Regions from separate parts of the Microbacterium sp. NPDC079176 genome, predicted to be linked through region 2. Evidence: predicted binding sites of a transcription regulator. Region 2 holds the regulator's gene; the other holds the start of a gene.
The links. Region 2 encodes LexA, which represses DNA repair genes until DNA is damaged. Its sites were predicted from a motif close to TCGAACANNTGTTCGA; they were not measured.
Positions count from the first base shown of each region.

Region 1: the regulator LexA is predicted to act here: its motif matches at 2,619-2,634, upstream of recA (recombinase RecA).

Region 1 covers NZ_JBFBLM010000006.1:186,224-191,867, reverse strand. The annotation lists gene miaB (tRNA (N6-isopentenyl adenosine(37)-C2)-methylthiotransferase MiaB) at 1-409, opposite strand, end outside; gene AB0P11_RS15780 (regulatory protein RecX) at 497-982, opposite strand; gene recA (recombinase RecA) at 1,379-2,422, opposite strand; gene AB0P11_RS15770 (DUF3046 domain-containing protein) at 2,708-2,932, opposite strand; gene AB0P11_RS15765 (helix-turn-helix transcriptional regulator) at 2,956-3,264, opposite strand; gene AB0P11_RS15760 (CinA family protein) at 3,406-3,888, opposite strand; gene pgsA (CDP-diacylglycerol--glycerol-3-phosphate 3-phosphatidyltransferase) at 3,885-4,460, opposite strand; gene AB0P11_RS15750 (DNA translocase FtsK) at 4,460-5,644, opposite strand, start outside.
Region 2 covers NZ_JBFBLM010000003.1:587,152-592,795, reverse strand. The annotation lists gene hisB (imidazoleglycerol-phosphate dehydratase HisB) at 1-334, opposite strand, end outside; gene AB0P11_RS10300 (histidinol-phosphate transaminase) at 331-1,425, opposite strand; gene AB0P11_RS10295 (LysM peptidoglycan-binding domain-containing protein) at 1,517-1,879, opposite strand; gene lexA (transcriptional repressor LexA) at 2,162-2,848, shown strand; gene AB0P11_RS10285 (prolyl oligopeptidase family serine peptidase) at 2,904-4,769, shown strand; gene smpB (SsrA-binding protein SmpB) at 4,770-5,246, opposite strand; gene ftsX (permease-like cell division protein FtsX) at 5,332-5,644, opposite strand, start outside.

The sequences.
Region 1 (5,644 bases), on a different contig from region 2:
CGAGAAGGCCGGGAAGCGACCCCATGTTGTGCGTGCCGAAGACCACATCGACCCATGGGGCCTTGTCGAGAACGGCTTGCTTGTCCATCTGGGCGAGACAGCCCCCGACGGCGATCTGCATCCCGTCCTTGCGGCGCTTCACCGAAGCGAGCTGACCGAGGGTCCCGTAGAGCTTGCCCGCGGCATTGTCGCGAACTGCGCACGTGTTGATGATCACGACATCGGCCTCGGCGCCGTCCGTGGCTCGGACGTATCCCGCACTTTCGAGCGAGCCCGAGAGACGTTCGGAATCGTGGACGTTCATCTGGCAGCCGAAGGTGCGGACCTCGTACGAACGCTGGCGCCCGTCACGGTCGATTGCGGCTGACGACGACGCGATGATCGTCGGTTCACTGCGCGGGATAGTCATGATCTCCCCATTGTACGAGCGGTTCCCCCCTCGCTGCCGCTGCCGCTGACCGGCCGGCGCCGGGCGAGGTGCGCGCCCTCCCCGGTGTCAGTCCGAATCGACGAATCGGACCCGCGACGACGAGCCGGAAGATTCCTCGGCGAGGGCCGTCTTCGCAGCCGTCATCGCGATGGAACCGTTGTACCCGCGACGTGATAGCTGACCGACGAGGCGTCTCAGAGCAGTATCCGGGTCGAGGCGGGACATCGATCGTGCTTTCGAGCGAGCGTACTCGAGTGCGCGCTCCGCGTCGTCGTCGGGAACATCGCCCAATGCCGCGTCGATCACATCGCGGGGAATCCCCCGCTGCGAGAGCACCCGCGAAAGAGCGACCCGCCCCTGTCCTTTTCGCTCGATTCCCGACATCACGAGCTGATCGGCGAGAACCGCGTCATCGAGGTAGCCGCGGCGACAGAAGTCGTCGATCACGTCGTCGATCGACCCGGAGTCGAGCCGGACGCCGTTCTCTTCGTAGCCCCTGAGCACCATCCGCGCCTCGGACAACGAGAGCGATCGAGCCCTCAGCTTGCGCACGAGAAGCTCCTCGGCGTCGACGCGCAGCTTCGACGGATCGACGCCGCTCTCATCTGCTGAGTCGTCGTCGTGTGGTTGCAGTGCACGCAATCGGGGTGCAGACCGAGCCGCAGCGCCTCGAGCAGGATGCCGTTCGCTGGGCCCACGAGAGTCGACGAGTGGAGCTGGAGCCGAGTCGCCGGTGGATGCGACTCCCACCGCCGTCGATTCCACGAGGCCTGCGTCTTCCGCGGCGCGGCGGGTACCTGCATCGGACCCGACAGAGCTTCGATCGACCGGCTTCATCCGCGCGGAATCACGGCCGAACAGAGGGATGATGGGGGCGAGCTCCTGAGGCTCGCCCCCGCCATCACTCATAGTTCGCTCCGGTTGCGCCACAACCGCGAACCATCACGATCATGCCGGGCGGCGCTCGGCGAGCTCGTCAGCAGGTGCCTCGGTGGCTCCTCCGATGCCGAGCTTCTGCTTGATCTGGGTCTCGATCGCCAGCGCGATGTCGGGGTTCTTGAGCAGGAACGTTCGCGCGTTCTCCTTGCCCTGTCCCAGCTGGTCACCGTCATAGGTGTACCAGGACCCGGACTTCTTGACGATGCCGTGCTCCACACCGAAGTCGATCAGGCTGCCCTCACGGGAGATGCCGACGCCGTAGAGGATGTCGAACTCAGCCTGCTTGAACGGCGGAGCCATCTTGTTCTTCACGACCTTGACCCTCGTACGGTTTCCGACTGCGTCGGTGCCGTCCTTCAGAGTCTCGATTCGGCGGATGTCCATTCGGACGGACGCGTAGAACTTCAGCGCCTTTCCACCCGCGGTGGTCTCCGGCGAGCCGAAGAAGACACCGATCTTCTCTCGCAGCTGGTTGATGAAGATCATCGTGGTGTTCGTCTGGTTGAGCCCACCGGTGAGCTTTCGCAGCGCCTGAGACATCAGACGAGCCTGCAGACCCACGTGGGAGTCACCCATCTCGCCCTCGATCTCGGCTCGAGGCACGAGCGCGGCCACGGAGTCGATGACGATCAGGTCGATCGCCCCGGAGCGGACGAGCATGTCCGCGATCTCGAGCGCCTGCTCACCCGTGTCGGGCTGCGAGACGAGAAGGGCGTCGATGTCGACACCGAGCTTCGCGGCGTAGTCAGGGTCGAGCGCGTGCTCGGCGTCGATGAAGGCAGCGATTCCGCCAGCGCGCTGAGCGTTGGCGATCGCGTGGAGGGTGAGCGTCGTCTTACCCGACGACTCAGGACCGTAGATCTCGACGATTCGTCCACGCGGCAGTCCTCCGACGCCGAGGGCGACATCGAGAGCGATGGAACCGGTCGGAATGACGGCGACAGGCGCACGCTCGTCGCTGCCCAGTCTCATGACCGAGCCCTTTCCGAACTGACGATCGATCTGGGCGAGGGCGGTCTCGAGGGACTTCTCGCGGTCAGCGGGTGATGGCATGACGTGCTCCTTATGCTCGCGTGGTGCCGCCTGTAGGCTGTCGCGGTCCTCCCGGCTGGGCGGAACTCTCCGACAAGGCGTATGGCTCTTCGGCTTGTTCTTCACCGTAGGAGGAGCCTCCGACATTGCGTCGTCAGCACCGCGAAACAGGGAGAGAAACGTCTCTGAACCACTTGTGCAGAAGACTACGCCCGTTTCGAACACATATTCGACGACACGCCGTCGCGGCGTGTCGCAAATCGAAACCGCCTCGAACGCGGCCCTCGCCGCGAACGCCTCAGAGGGTCATCGCTTGCGCGGCTCCAGACGACCTGCACCGTGTCGCCGCTCCAGGGGGACATCCGTCTCGGCGCACAGCGCCAGCCAGATCTCGCGCGGTGCGACGCCAGCGTCCAGCGCTTCGTCGGCAGTGCGCCCGGCGAGCTGAGTCAGAACGAGGTCGCTGATCAGAGATGACCCGCGACCGCCGAACTCAGCGTCGACTGCGCGGAGGAACTCACTACGTCGCATCAGAGGCTATGAGAGTCCGACGTTCAGTGGAGCGACAGCTCGGGCTCGACAGAAGCCACGAGGTCGTCCGGAACGACATCAGGGAAGACCTGAATTCCTTCGAGGACCGAGATCCGGTCGCCGACCTCGCGCATGATGATCGAGATGGGAACATCCAGAGCGTCAGCCACCGAGGCGAGAATCTCACTCGACGCTTCCTTCTGGCCCCGCTCGACCTCGCTGAGATAGCCCAGCGCCACAGAAGCCTTGCTTGCAACCTGCCGGAGCGTCCGCCCCTTCTGCAGGCGGAAGTCCCTCAGCACATCGCCGATTTCCTGTCGTACAAGAATCATCGGAACCTCCTCCCAGATCGCCTTCTCGAGGTCTCCCTCGAAGAGACCGCCAGTCTAGTCCTACCGACCTTCACAAAATCTACCTTCGCACGCTGTGCTTTCGGTGTGAGCACATAGGACATAACGGAGCGCACCCATCCCCTATTCCCGCAGAACCCGAGCGAGCATATCGATCGCCGCGTCGACCGCCTGCGCCCGCACCTCGGCACGATCACCGGCGAATCGAAACAACTCGGTGACCGAGAAATCCGGCGTCACCACGGCCACATGCACCGTGCCGACCGGCTGACCGTCAGGTGAGTCCGGCCCCGCGATACCCGTGGTCGAGACGCCGACGTCGGCAGGGGCCCCGTCGACGTTCAACGCACCGCGCACCCCCGCCGCCATCTGAAGAGCGACGTCGGGGTGCACGGGACCGTGCGCGTCGAGCAGCGCGTCGTCCACGCCCAGCAGCGTGTGCTTCACCGGAGTGGCGTACGCGACGATCGCTCCGCGGAGGGAGGCCGACGCCCCCGGCACGGAGACGAACTCGGCAGCGAGAGCACCGCCCGTCAACGACTCCGCGACACCGAGCGTCCAGCCACGCTCGACCAGCGCGGCGAGCACGGCCGACGCAGATGTCACGAGGGCTGCCGCGCGCCTCGTGCCTGCGCGACGATGTAGTCGATTCCGCTCGCCACGGTCAGGATCAGCACGAGCACCATCAGGATCGCGGTCACGAGCAGCCACGGCTCCAGCCCGATCACGACGTGCAACGGAAGCAGCGCCCAGGACAAGGCCACCGCCTGCACTGCAGTCTTGATCTTGCCCATCCAGGCCGCAGCCACGACGTGCTCCTTCGCCACCATGAGACGGTGGATCGTGATGCCCCACTCCCGAATGAGGATGATGATCACCAGCCACCAGTTCAGCTCGCCGAGTATCGCGAGACCGATGAAACCGGCGCCGGTGAGCAGCTTGTCGGCGATCGGGTCCCAGAGCTTTCCGAAGTCGCTGACGATCTCGTAGCGGCGGGCCAGATAGCCATCGACCCAATCGGTCGAGATCGCGACGATGAAGAGAACGGCGGCGATCCAGCGGACAGCGATGTCGTCGAGTCCGAACGTGCCACCGATCAGCAGGAGGACGAAGAAGATCACCGCGAGCGGTATGCGCGCGACCGTGATCGCGTTGGGAAGCTGCCGTGGAATGGCCATCAGTCGCGTCCCGTCAGTCCCCAGGCGTCTTCGTCGCCATCGTCTTCAGCCTCGACCACAGGGAGTCCCTGGAACTGCGCCTCGACCGGGTCGTGCGGCGTCCCGGCAGCAGTCGCGGCCGAGGAGGGGGCAGGCGGCTTCGGCGGAGTGTCGTCGCCTCGCAGCTTCGCCATGACCTGGGGCAGCTGTTCGGCCGTCGCCAGCACATCGCGCGCCTTCGATCCTTCTGACGGGCCGACGATCTCTCGCGACTCGAGGAGGTCCATCAGGCGACCGGCCTTCGCGAACCCGACGCGGAGCTTGCGCTGCAGCATCGACGTCGACCCGAACTGCGACGACACGATGAGTTCGGCCGCGGCGAGAAGAAGCTCGAGATCGTCGCCGATGTCCTCGTCGACCTCCTTCTTCTTCGTGGGCTCCAGCGCTTCCTGGACGTCGGCGCGGTAGTCCGGACGGGCCTGACGCGTCACGTGCTTGACGACCGCGTCGATCTCCTTCTCATCGACCCACGCACCCTGCAGTCGGAACGGCTTGGACGACCCCATGGGCGAGAACAGCGCATCGCCCTGTCCGATCAGCTTGTCGGCGCCGGGGCTGTCGAGGATCACGCGACTGTCTGTGACGCTCGTGACGGCGAACGCGAGGCGCGAGGGGACATTCGCCTTGATCAGACCGGTCACGACATCGACGCTGGGTCGCTGCGTCGCTAGCACGAGGTGGATACCGGACGCGCGTGCGAGCTGGGTGATGCGGACGATCGAGTCCTCGACGTCGCGCGGGGCGACCATCATCAGGTCCGCCAATTCGTCGACGACGACGAGGAGGTACGGGTAGGGCTTGAGCACGCGTTCGCTTCCCACGGGAAGCTCCACCTCGCCGGCGCGGACGGCACGGTTGAAGTCGTCGATGTGACGGAACCCGAACGACGCGAGGTCGTCGTACCGCATGTCCATCTCCTTCACGACCCACTGCAGCGCTTCCGCCGCCTTCTTGGGGTTCGTGATGATGGGTGTGATCAGGTGCGGCACCCCGGCGTAGCTCGTCAGCTCCACGCGCTTGGGGTCGATCAGGACCATCCGCACATCCGTGGGTCGGGCGCGCATGAGCAGACTCGTGATCATCGAGTTGACGAAGCTCGACTTTCCGGAGCCGGTGGAACCGGCGACAAGCAGGTGAGGCATCTT
Region 2 (5,644 bases):
CCTGAGCGAGCGCCTCGTCGAGCGGCACGAGAGCGTCGCCGTATCGCGAGATGCCGGACTTGTCGCCCAGCGCTTCACGGATGGCCTGACCGAGAACGATCGAGATGTCCTCCACGGTGTGGTGTGCGTCGATCTGCGTGTCCCCCGAGGCGCGCACCGTGAGGTCCGTGAGCGAGTGCTTCGCGAAAGCCGTCAGCATGTGATCGAAGAACGGCACCGACGTGTCGATACGGCTCGCACCGGTGCCGTCGAGGTTCAGCTCGAGCTCGACGGTGGACTCCGACGTGCTGCGCACACGCGTGGCGGTGCGCGGGGTCTGGGCGGGGCTGCTCATGAAGCCGATCCTATCGAGGCGAGGGCATCGAGGAATGCCGTGGTCTCCGCCTCGGTGCCCGCGGTGACGCGGAGGTGCCCGGGTATCCCGACGTCGCGGATGAGAACACCCTGCTCGTAGAGCTGCTGCCAGACCTTCTGGGGCTCTGCGACACCCCCGAACAGGACGAAGTTCGACCAGGACTCATGCGGGGTGTACCCCAGCGCCTCGAGCGTCGCGGAGATGCGATCCCGCTGCTCGACGATCTCCTCGACCATGCCGAGCATCACGTCGGAGTTGCGCAGAGCGGCGACGGCTGCGGCCTGCGTGAGAGCGCTGAGGTGGTACGGCAGGCGCACGAGCCGCAGAGCGTCGATGAAGGCAGGATCCGCGGCGAGGTACCCCACGCGGGCACCCGCGAAGGCGAAGGCCTTGCTCATCGTGCGGGAGACGGCGAGCCGCGGTCGTCCCTCGAGAAGGGTCAGAGCCGATGCCGCGTCGTGCGGCGCGAACTCCTGGTACGCCTCGTCGACGACGACGATTCCGTTCGACGCCTCGTACACGGCTTCGACGACGTCGAGGCCCAGCGGCGTGCCTGTCGGATTGTTCGGAGAGCACAGCAGGATGACGTCAGGATCGACATCTCGCACCTGCGATGCCGCCTCTTCGGGGGTGATCGTGTAGTCGGGCTGCCTGGTGCCGGCGACCCAGCGCGCTCCGGTGCCCTTCGAGATCAGCGGATACATCGAGTAGGTCGGGGCGAAGCTGAACGCCGTGCGGCCCGGCCCGCCGAACGCCTGCAGAATGTGCTGAAGGACCTCGTTCGACCCGTTGCCCGCCCAGATCTGAGCCGGTTCGAGACCATGACCGAGGTACTCCGCGAACCCTTCCCGGAGCGTGGTGAACTCGCGATCCGGGTAGCGGTTGACATCGCGGAGCGCGACCGCGATGTCGTCCAGGATGTCACTGGCGACCGCGTCGGGAACCGGATGCGTGTTCTCGTTGACGTTGAGTGCGATCGGAAGAGGCGCTTGCGGCGCTCCATAGGGCGTGAGCCCTCGGAGGTCGTCGCGAAGAGGGAGGTCGGCGAGTGATGCAGTCACCCTCCCCATGGTAGGCCGCCTTCGCTACACAGACGCTCGTGGTGACGGAGTGTGAACGCGCTTCCGCGCCGCACCGCTCGATCGAACGGCCCTCACGGGTTCATTCCGAATACTGCGCCGGAATCGCCAGCTCCTGGCCGATCTGCAGCTCGCCGCCGCGCAGCAGGTTCAGACGCGTGATGTCGCCGATCACGTCGCGCGGATCCGCGCCGGGGGCCACGCTCTCGGCGATCGACCACAGCGTGTCGCCGGGCATCACCGTCACCGTCGCGAACGATGCCGTGGCGGTCTGTTCGCCTGAGGCCATCGCACTGCCGCCGCTGAGTGCGGCGAATGCGATCCCGGCTGCGAGCGGCACGGCCGCGACAGCGAGAACGACACGTCGACCGCGCGCCGTCAGCTTGAGCCGCGTCGCCGGACGAGCCGGAAGGACTGCTGCACTGCTGAAGGTGATGGTGCTCATGTCGTGCTCCTCTGCATCTACCGCGTGCGCGGTGAAGTTGGCGTAGCGTTCGCATTCGCGCCTCGGCCGGGAGCCGTGAATGCGAAGCTACGTTCCGAAGTTATCTTCGAATTCGAACATCTGTCAAGCGTTCTTCGAAACAGAAGTCCGGGAATCGTCCGACACGCTCGAACAGATCTTCCACTTCGGCGCGATTCTCGGATACGGTTTCGATGTCAACACCCCACCACGGGCCTCCGACATTCGAACTGAGACGCCGGAATCGCACACCTGAGGAGCACCATGAGCGACATCTCCGCCCCCGACGCCGACGTCCCGCGCACCCGTCGCCGCAAGAGCCTGAGTCCCAAGCAGATGGCGATCCTCGAGGTCATCCAGACGTCGATCAGCCGTCACGGGTACCCGCCGAGCATGAGAGAGATCGGCGACGCCGTGGGCCTCAAGTCGCTGTCCAGCGTGACCCACCAGCTCGGCCAGCTCGAGCTGAGCGGATATCTGCGACGCGACCCCGGCAAGACCCGTGCCATGGAAGTGCTCATCGACCTCCCCGGCACCAGCGGAGAGAATCCCGCCGATGTGGCGACCCCCGTTGGCGATGCGGCGCTCGTGCCGCTCGTCGGCCGCATCGCCGCAGGTGTCCCGATCACCGCCGACCAGCAGGTCGAGGAGATCTTCCCGCTCCCCCGGCAGCTCGTCGGCAAGGGCGACCTGTTCATGCTCAAGGTGTCCGGCGAATCGATGATCGATGCGGCGATCTGCGACGGCGACTGGGTCGTGGTGCGGTCGCAGAGCAGCGCCGAGAACGGCGAGATCGTCGCCGCCATGCTCGACGGCGAGGCGACGGTGAAGGTTCTCCGTCGACGCGACGGCCACACCTGGCTGCTGCCTCGCAACTCCGCATTCGAGCCGATCCTCGGCGACGAGTCCGTCATCCTCGGCAAGATCGTCGCCGTGCTGCGCGCGGTCTGACTCCCCTCCCACCCTGCCGGTGACGGCGGGCGTCGACGCACCATAGGCTCGAACCATGTCGTCGCCGTTCGGTACCTGGACCTCTCCGTTCACCCCCGACCGGATCGCCGCGTCGTCTCCGCGGATCGATGGCAGCGCCTTCGTGGCTGACGAGATCTGGTGGGGTGAGTCGATCCCTGCCGAGGGCGGTCGCCTGACCGTGCGAAGTTCGACGGGTGCCGAGATCCTTCCCGCGCCATGGAGTGCTCGGTCTCGCGTCCACGAGTACGGCGGCGGGGCGTGGACCGCGGATGCCGACGGCACGCTGTACTTCGTCGATGCCAAGGATCAGCGCGTGCACCGCATGCCCCGCGGCGGTGTCCCCGTTCCTCTGACACCCCCGGGCCCGGCGCACGGCGGTCTGCGTCTGCAGAGCGGCCGCCTGTTCGCCGTGCGGGAGGATCTGTCCGTCTCCCCTCACCGACGCGCCATCGTCGAGATCCCGACCGACGGGTCGGCATCCGACCGGCCTGCGCTGTTGAAGACCCTCGTCGAAGGCGAGTCGTTCTACGCCCATCCGGCACTGTCTCCCGACGGTTCTCGTGCAGCGTGGGTCGAGTGGTCCGGCGATCGGATGCCGTGGCAGCGAGCGTCGTTGGTGATCTCGGACGGCACCGCGCGCACAGAGCTGTCCACTCGCGCCGCGCTGCAGCCCGAGTGGACGGCTGACGACGAGATCGTGTACTCCGACGATCCCTCGGGCCGCTGGGCTCTGCACCGACAGCGTGTCAGCGGAGCCCAGGCGGTCGGCACGGCGGAGCAGATCATCGACGACGACGCCGACACGGGATACGGCCTCTGGGTGCTCGGCAATCGCTGGTACCGCCCGCTCGCCGACGGTCGCGTCGTGGCTGTGCGCACGAACGGTCGCGACCGGGTCGTCGTCATCGACCCCGACGGCAGCGCCCACCGCATTCCCCTCCCCGCAGACGGCCACGTGAGTGTCGACGATGTCGCGGGCTCCCGCGTGCTGCTCTCCGGAAACAGCTCGACGACAGAACCCGGGGTCTGGTGCGTCGACGTCGACACGGGTCGCGTCGAGGCCGTCGCGGGAGCTGCGCCGACCGATCCTGCGTGGATGCCGCCCGCATCCGAGGTCCTGGTCGACGGCTCGCACGGGCCCGTCCATGCCTTCGCGTACCCGCCGACGAATCCCTCGGCCCACGCTCCGGCCGTGGATGACGAGCTCCCGCCCTACATCGTGCTCGTCCACGGCGGCCCGACCGCGCATGTGACCGGCGCGGCGTCCGCCGCCGTCGCGTTCTGGACGAGCCGCGGCATCGGCGTGCTCGACGTCAATTACGGCGGATCGACGGGCTACGGCCGTGCGTACCGCGAACGGCTGGACGGCGGATGGGGCGTGGTCGACGTCGACGACGTGATCGCAGCGGCCCGCGGCCTCGCCGATGCCGGGCTCGCGGATCCCGCCCGCATCGCGATCAGAGGCGGCTCGGCGGGTGGTTGGACAGTGCTCTCGTCGCTGGTGCGGGGAGGGACGTTCGCCGCGGGGATCAGCCGATACGGAGTGGTCGACCTGCGGATGCTGAGCGCGCACTCCCACGACTTCGAGGCGCACTACATCGAGGGGCTGGTGGGTCCGCTGCCCGAGGCGGAGGCACTCTACATCGCGCGTTCGCCCCTGACACACGCCGACCGGATCGACGTGCCGGTGCTGCTGATGCAGGGTGCGGACGACCGTGTCGTGCCACCGGCACAGTCCGAGGCGATCCGCGATGCGCTGGCGACGAGTGGTGTGGAGCACGAGTACGTGCTGTACCCGGGTGAGGGCCATGGCTTCCGGTCGAGCGAGACGATCATCGACGCCCTCGAGAGGGAGCTCGCTTTCCTCGGACGCGTGTTCGGATTCACGCCCGCGCGCTGATCACTCCCCCACGCGGTTGCGCAGGCGCATCGCGCGCTCGGCTTCGCGGGTGTCCTGACGCTCGCGGAGGGTCTGGCGCTTGTCGAACTCGCGCTTTCCCTTGGCGAGAGCGATCTCGACCTTGGCGCGACCGTCGGAGAAGTACAGCTTCAGCGGGATCAGCGTGTAGCCGCCGGCGGAGACCGCGTGCTGCAGCTTCGCGATCTCCTCACGGTGCAGCAGCAGCTTGCGGACGCGCTTCGCCGAATGGTTGGTCCAGTGGCCCTGCGAGTACTCCGGGATGTGCACCGAGTCGAGAAAGACCTCGTTCCCCTTGACGAACGCATATCCGTCGCTCAGGTTCGCGCGCCCCTGGCGCAGTGACTTCACCTCGGTGCCGGTGAGCACCATCCCCGCCTCGTACGACTTCTCGATGTTGTAGTCGTGACGTGCGCGACGATTGGTCGCGACGACCTTCTCCCCGCGTTCCCTGGGCATGATTCTCTCCTGATCCGCGTCGCGCAATGGTTCCGGTGCCCGTCACGGGCGCACGACAGCCTGTCAGTCTATACCGGCGCGCGGGTCAGGTGCGAAGCCAGCGACGGATCGCGAAACCCGCCGACAGCGCGGCGAGCACGACGCCGATGCCGATCAGCACCGGGACGACGACGGCAGCGTCCTGCATCGACACCCAGGTCGTGATGAACGGCACGCGTCCTCGGAGGTAGCCGTCGACGCCGAAGTGGACGCCGGCGACGACGGCCGCGCTTGCGAGGGCCGAGCCGAGGAAGGCAGCGAAGACGCCCTCCAGGACGAACGGCGTCTGGATGAAGCGGTTGGACGCCCCCACCAGGCGCATGATCCCGATCTCCTTGCGTCTGGCGTACGCGGAGAGC